DNA from 2 places in the Pseudoalteromonas sp. TAP-3C genome. Region 1 is predicted to be linked to the other one. Evidence: predicted binding sites of a transcription regulator. Region 1 holds the regulator's gene; the other holds the start of a gene.
The links. The regulator NrdR, encoded in region 1, represses ribonucleotide reductase genes. The targets are predictions, from matches to a motif close to AAACACNANATNTNGTGTTT.
Positions count from the first base shown of each region.

Region 2: nrdG (anaerobic ribonucleoside-triphosphate reductase activating protein) is a predicted target of NrdR. The motif match lies at 1,309-1,328, and genes of this name have one in related genera.

Region 1 is NZ_CM187618.1:2,493,175-2,496,597, forward strand. It holds gene AC6H44_RS11675 (riboflavin synthase) at 1-206, opposite strand, end outside; gene ribD (bifunctional diaminohydroxyphosphoribosylaminopyrimidine deaminase/5-amino-6-(5-phosphoribosylamino)uracil reductase RibD) at 231-1,358, opposite strand; gene nrdR (transcriptional regulator NrdR) at 1,361-1,810, opposite strand; gene glyA (serine hydroxymethyltransferase) at 1,918-3,174, opposite strand.
Region 2 is NZ_CM187618.1:553,784-557,206, forward strand. It holds gene AC6H44_RS02555 (peptidylprolyl isomerase) at 1-344, shown strand, start outside; gene AC6H44_RS02560 (PM0253 family protein) at 357-692, shown strand; gene AC6H44_RS02565 (ribonucleotide reductase subunit alpha) at 797-1,189, shown strand; gene nrdG (anaerobic ribonucleoside-triphosphate reductase activating protein) at 1,356-1,808, shown strand; gene nrdD (anaerobic ribonucleoside-triphosphate reductase) at 1,811-3,423, shown strand, end outside.

The DNA.
Region 1 (3,423 bases):
CTAATCGTTTCATTTGATAAGTCAGCACTAAAGCCATCAATGTGCTTATCAACAACTGTTAGGCAAACGCCATTGGTTGCAATACTGTCACCTAGCTTAACATCACTCATATCAAGGTTTTTACTTTGAATACGAATAGCTAAATCACCTTGTTTTTTTTGTAATAACGCAATTTTACCTATTGCTTCAACTATGCCAGTAAACATAATGCTACTCTTTATATAAAATGATTAATGCGCTTTTTTTAGTGCTGTAATACGTAAATCATCACCTATTGGCACACACTCATTAAAAGTTAAATTAATGGTATTTTGCATACTCATTAACTCTGGGAAATTCAGTAAACTTTTGGCATCGCTGCCCATTAATTTGGGGGCAATATAAAAAATAAATTCATCAATTAAATCAAGCTCAGCCATCTTACCGGCCAATGTTGCTCCTGCTTCTAACCACACAGTATTAAACTGTAATTGAGCTAGCGTGTGTAACACGGCCAGTAAATCTACTTTATTATTATTTTTAGGCACTTCAATCTGTTTAACAAAATGAGGCCACTGATGTGATTTATCAACCTTTGTGGTGAATATTATCACCTCACTTTGAATTGAAAATAAGGCAAGATCAGGGGTAAGTCTATTTTGTGAATCAATAATAATCCGAACTGGTTGGCGCAGTGGTAAGTCAGTTGGTAAAGAATGCGGTAACTCTTCTGGGCGCACATTTAATTTTGCATCATCCATTAATACCGTATCGGCACCGGTTAAAATTGCACAGCTTTGTGCTCGGTATAATTGCACATCTTGACGCGCAGCGGGGCCGGTTATCCATTTACTTTGGCCGTTTTTAAGCGCCGTTTTGCCATCTATACTTGCGGCCATTTTACAGGTTACAAATGGAAGCCCTTGCTCCATGCGTTTAAAAAAACCGAGGTTCAATGCGCGAGCTTGCGCTTCAAGCAACCCGTAAGCGACGTCTATACCAGCATCCGCTAAAATTTTCAGGCCTTTGCCTGCAACTTGCGGGTTGGTATCAACCATGGCGGCAATCACTTTTTTAACACCCGCTGCTTTTAGAGCTTCAGCACATGGCGGTGTCCGACCATAATGACTGCAAGGCTCAAGTGTTACATAGGCAGTTGCGCCTTTGGCATTTTCACCAGCGATAGCCAATGCATTTACTTCAGCATGACCTTGTCCTGCTAATTGATGAAACCCTTCACCTATTATTTGGTTGTTTTTTACCAGTACGCAGCCAACATTTGGGTTAGGTGTGGTCGTAAACCGTCCTTTTTTTGCCAGCTCAATGGCACGGGCCATATAACGTTTATCATCCTCTGAAAACGAGTTTTGCATGCTCATTGTTACTCTCCTAAGCGGGCTATTTCTTCACCGAACTCGCGTATATCTTCAAACGAGCGATACACTGAAGCAAACCTGACATAAGCCACTTTATCTAGCTTTTTAAGTGCTTCCATAATGCACTCGCCTACTAGATGACTAGAGACTTCGCGCTCGCCAGTGGCGCGCAGCTTTGATTTAATAATATTGACTACTTCATCAACTTGTTCGGTGCTTACTGGGCGTTTTTCCAGGGCGCGAGTTAAACCGTTTAATAACTTATCTTCATTAAACGGTTCCCGACTGCCATCTTGTTTAATAACCCGTGGCATCACTAATTCAGCCCCTTCAAAGGTGGTAAATCGTTCGTGACATTCATTACATTCACGACGTCTACGCACTTGGTGTCCCCCACCGACAAGGCGAGAATCAATAACTTTAGTATCTTTGGCGGTGCAAAATGGGCAATGCATAACTGTGTGTTTCCGTTTTAAAAACAAAAAATGGCCGCTATCATAGCGACCATTATCATAACAAAAATGTGTGCAGTTGTGATCTAAATTACTGTTTTACTATTAGGTTAAGCGTAAACAGGTAATTTTGCACAAATTGCTTTTACTTTTTCTTTTACTTGCGCTTGTACTGACTCATCGTTGATGTTGTCTAGTACATCACAAATCCACCCTGCTAGCTCTTTTGACTCTGCTTCTTTAAAACCACGACGAGTAATGGCCGGTGAACCAATACGCAGACCAGAGGTAACAAATGGTGAACGAGGGTCGTTTGGTACTGAGTTTTTGTTAACCGTGATATTCGCGTTACCAAGTGCAGCATCCGCATCTTTACCGGTGATATCTTTATCGATTAGATCAAGTAAGAATAAGTGGTTGTCAGTTTTACCCGATACTACTTTGTAGCCGCGCTCTTGTAATACTGCAACCATTGCTTGTGCATTTTTAACAACTTGCGCTTGGTATGTTTTAAACTCAGGTTGAAGTGCTTCTTTAAATGCAACCGCTTTAGCAGCAATAACATGACATAAAGGACCACCTTGACCACCTGGGAAAACAGCACTGTTTAGCTTTTTATAAATTTCTTCATCGCCACAACCAGAGATAATCAAACCGCCACGCGGGCCCGCTAGTGTTTTGTGAGTTGTGGTTGTTATAACATGCGCAAAAGGAACCGGGCTTGGATAAACACCCGCAGCAACTAAGCCCGCAACGTGCGCCATATCAACAAATAAGTAAGCACCTACTTTATCTGCAATTTCACGGAATTTAGCCCAATCAACAATACCTGAGTAGGCAGAAAAACCCGCAATAATCATTTTTGGTTTGTGCTCAAGTGCTAACGCTTCAACTTGTGCATAATCAATTTCACCCGTTTCTTCATTAAGGCCATACTGAATTGCGTTGTATGTTTTTCCTGAGAAATTGACGTGTGAACCGTGTGTTAAGTGGCCACCGTGCGCTAGGCTCATGCCTAATACCGTATCGAGTGGGCTTAATAGTGCTTGAAAAACAGCGGCATTGGCTTGTGAACCGGCATGGGGTTGCACGTTTGCGTAATCTGTACCAAATAATTCATTTGCGCGGTCAATGGCAAGTTGCTCAACCACGTCTACGTGCTCACAACCACCGTAGTAACGTTTGCCCGGGTAACCCTCGGCGTATTTGTTAGTAAGCTGAGACCCCTGCGCTTCAAGTACGCGTGGGCTACAGTAGTTTTCAGATGCAATTAACTCAATGTGTTCTTCTTGGCGTGATGTTTCTTTGCTCATCGCGTCAAATAACTCTGGATCAAAGTCCGAAATATTCATGCTACGTTCTAACATTGGGGTCTCCTGGGCAACGTGTATGGGTATTTTTAAGAGGCTTTATTGTACGCTTAAAACGACTTTTTGCCTATGCTCTTAAGTTGAGGATATTTAAACAGGGATTGAAACTATTTCACAGCTTTTTAATGATGATATTTTTTTATAAATCAATAACAATTTTAAATGAATTTTGTTTATTACATTTGTTTAACTTATACATTGTACCAAAAGCCGATTTAAACAAACAAAAAGCGGCCTATGCCGCTT
Region 2 (3,423 bases), 1.5 Mb from region 1:
TTGTTAGCTCACTATCGGCTTGCCCATCAAAAGAGCAGGGGGGTAATTTAGGGCAAATTAGTACAGGGCAAACTGTACCAGAATTTGAACGAGCCATTTTTGCAGCCAAAGAAGGGTTGATCAATTACCCAGTCGAAACCCGCTATGGCCATCATATAGTTAAAATAGCCCGTAAAATTGACGGTAGGGCATTACCTTATGAACACGTCCAAGAAAAAATCACTGACTATTTAAATGAAAAAGTAAGACATAAAGCAATTGCACAATATATTCAATTACTTGCGGATGAAGCCTGTATTGAAGGCTTTACTTTTAAAGCCAATGAGTCACCGTTGATCCAATAAAGGAGGCAGCTAATGACTAATCCATTTAAAGCCCAGTGGAGTAAAAAAGGGCACTCGTTGTGCCTTGGTCATTGGTTCATCAGCTACCTGGATACACCGTTAGAGCTACCCGATAAACAGCTCAATAACGATATGGGCACATGGGGGGTTTACGATCCCATTTATGATGATGATCCTGAATTTTGCGAAGGAAAACTTGAAGATGATTGGATCATCGCTAATGCCGATTGGCTCGTTGATGTGTTTATTGCCCATAATATAGAGGTGAGTGAGCAAAATATGCGCTGGTTTTATCAAGCAGTTGATGAAGATGACTGGCGCTGTGGTAGTTGTGGCGGTTGTATGTAAGGCCGCATTCAAAAATTTAAAGGTGTTCTACCTATTTAGAGGGATAGTAAGCACGCTTTATACCCATACAATAAACGTATTACATTACTACTTTGGAATATACTATGATCACTCGTTTTAAAGATTTATTGAGCTACGCAAAAGAACAGCCAGATCCGCAGCGCTTATTGTTTTTATTCGCGAAAACAGAATTAGAAAACCCTAAAAAAAGCAAAAAAAATGCCAAAGGTACAATAACGCCGACCATGTGTGTTGATAAATTACCTAGCGAAATAGCCGATTACTCAGCATTGATCAAAGAAGCTGACGGTATTTCTAAAGAGTGGGATTTTGTATTTATTTCGAGCTTATCAGGTGTAAAAGGGCAACCACCGAGCACCGAAGATGCCGACCCTTATTTAAATAAAATGACCAACGATATTACCTCAGGGCAAAATATTGCTCGCTACGTTATATTTGACCGTCAAGATAACCCAATCGAATTACTTCCCAATTAATTTAATTATCTCTAAGTAAACAACCTCTAACTAAACAACTTCAACCGACATTGCATGTCGGTTTTTTATTGCTTACATTTCATATTATACCTCCTCATTGGTATTGCGGCCTCAACAATAAACACTATATATTGATTAAAATAAAACAAAAAGCACCATATATAGTATGTTTAATATTTTAGAACCCACTATTGTTTTTCAAGAAGTTCCTGGCGAAGTATCGCTTGCACTGACGGTTACAGGCTGTCAATTAGGCTGTAAAGGCTGCCACAGCCCTGAAATATGGGATGCTAACAATGGCAAACCACTCACTCGTAGTTGGTTAGCTACATTACTAAATCAATATAAGGGCATGATCAGTTGTGTGGTGTTTTTTGGTGGTGAATGGCAGGCAAACACCTTAAGGCTATTTTTATCTCAGTGTAAAAAAGCCGGATTAAAAACCTGTCTCTACACAGGCTGTAATGATGTGAATTGGCACATAAAATCACAGCTAACTTATTTAAAAACCGGCCCTTGGAAAAGCGAACTAGGAGGTTTAGATAACCCAAAAACCAATCAGCGCTTTATCAACCTCGGCCAACAAAAAATACTTAACACTCTTTTTATTAAGGATTAATTATGTTGCAGTTAAATGCACAGCAGTTACAACAAAAAACATCTTTCATTAATGATTATCTAAAAGCAGACAATGCAGCTGACGGCTCAGTTTTTGATAGCAACGCCAATGTTAGCAGTAAAAATATTGCGACTTTGGAGTCTGAGATCAGTAAAGATCTGCTGATCCAAATAAACAGAGCGGTAATAAAAGAAAAAATAACAGATATGTTTGGTAAAGCGTTAGCACAAGAGTATGAACGGCAAATAACAAATCATGAAATTTATGTACACGATGAAACCAGTCTAAAACCGTATTGCGCTTCAATAACGCTGTATCCTTTTTTGCTCGACGGTCTCACTAAATTAGGAGGCGAATCGAAAGCCCCACGGCATTTAGCCTCATTTTGTGGCTCATTTGTGAACCTTGTATTTGCTATTAGTGCACAATTTGCAGGCGCAATTGCGACAGTGGAATTTTTAACCTATTTTGATCACTTTGCTCGCAGAGATTACGGCGATAACTACCTAACAGAGCACTCAAACGAAATCGCCAACCATTTACAGCATGTGGTGTATGCACTTAATCAACCAGCCGCCGCTCGGGGTTATCAAAGTGTATTTTGGAATATTTCTTTATATGATGCTGCGTATTTTCAGGCTTTATTTGGCGATTTTGTTTTTCCTAATGGTAGTCGGCCTAAATACTGCAGCATCAATGCATTACAACAGTATTTTATGGATTGGTTTGGTACAGAGCGCGAAAAAGCCGTACTTACTTTTCCTGTTGTTACAGCTGCATTATTAACCCAACAACATGGTTTTCAAGACCCTGAGTTTAAAACCTTCTGTGCTGCACAGCTCAGTAAAGGTAATTCCTTTTTTATGTATGTGAGTGACGACCCGGATTCACTGGCCTCATGTTGTCGTTTGCGCAGTGAAATGAGCGATAATCAATTTTCGTACACCTTAGGAGCAGGAGGAATATCAACCGGATCGATTAACGTGATCACCATAAATATGAATCGCTTAGAGCAAGATGGTCGAGAATTAAAAACCGAAATAAAAAAGCTGCAACGTTACCAACTTGCGTATCGGGCACTGATGCAAGACTATCTCGACAGTAATATTTTGAGTGTTTATGACGCTGGTTTTATCAATATGGATAAACAGTTTTTAACCATTGGTATTAATGGTATGGCTGAAGCGGCTGAATTTAAAGGTATTAAAGTGGGCAATAACCCGCAATATAAAGCGTTTGTGAGTAATCATTTAAAAACAATTTACAGCGCAAATAAACAAGCAAAACAACACTACGGCTACTTATTTAACACCGAATTTGTGCCTGCTGAAAATCTCGGTATAAAAAACGCAAAATGGGATAAAGATGATGGCTATCAAGTAAACCGCGATTGCTATAACTCGTATTTTTATATTGTTGAAGATGAGGAGGTAAATCATCTTGATAAGTTTGTTTTACACGGTAAAGAAATAATTCAATATTTAGATGGTGGTTCGGCACTGCATTTAAATTTAGCTGAAAAGCTCGACATACAACAAAACGAAAAACTCCTAGATATAGCAGCACAAACAGGCTGCAATTATTTTTGCATAAACGTTAAATGCACCATTTGTAA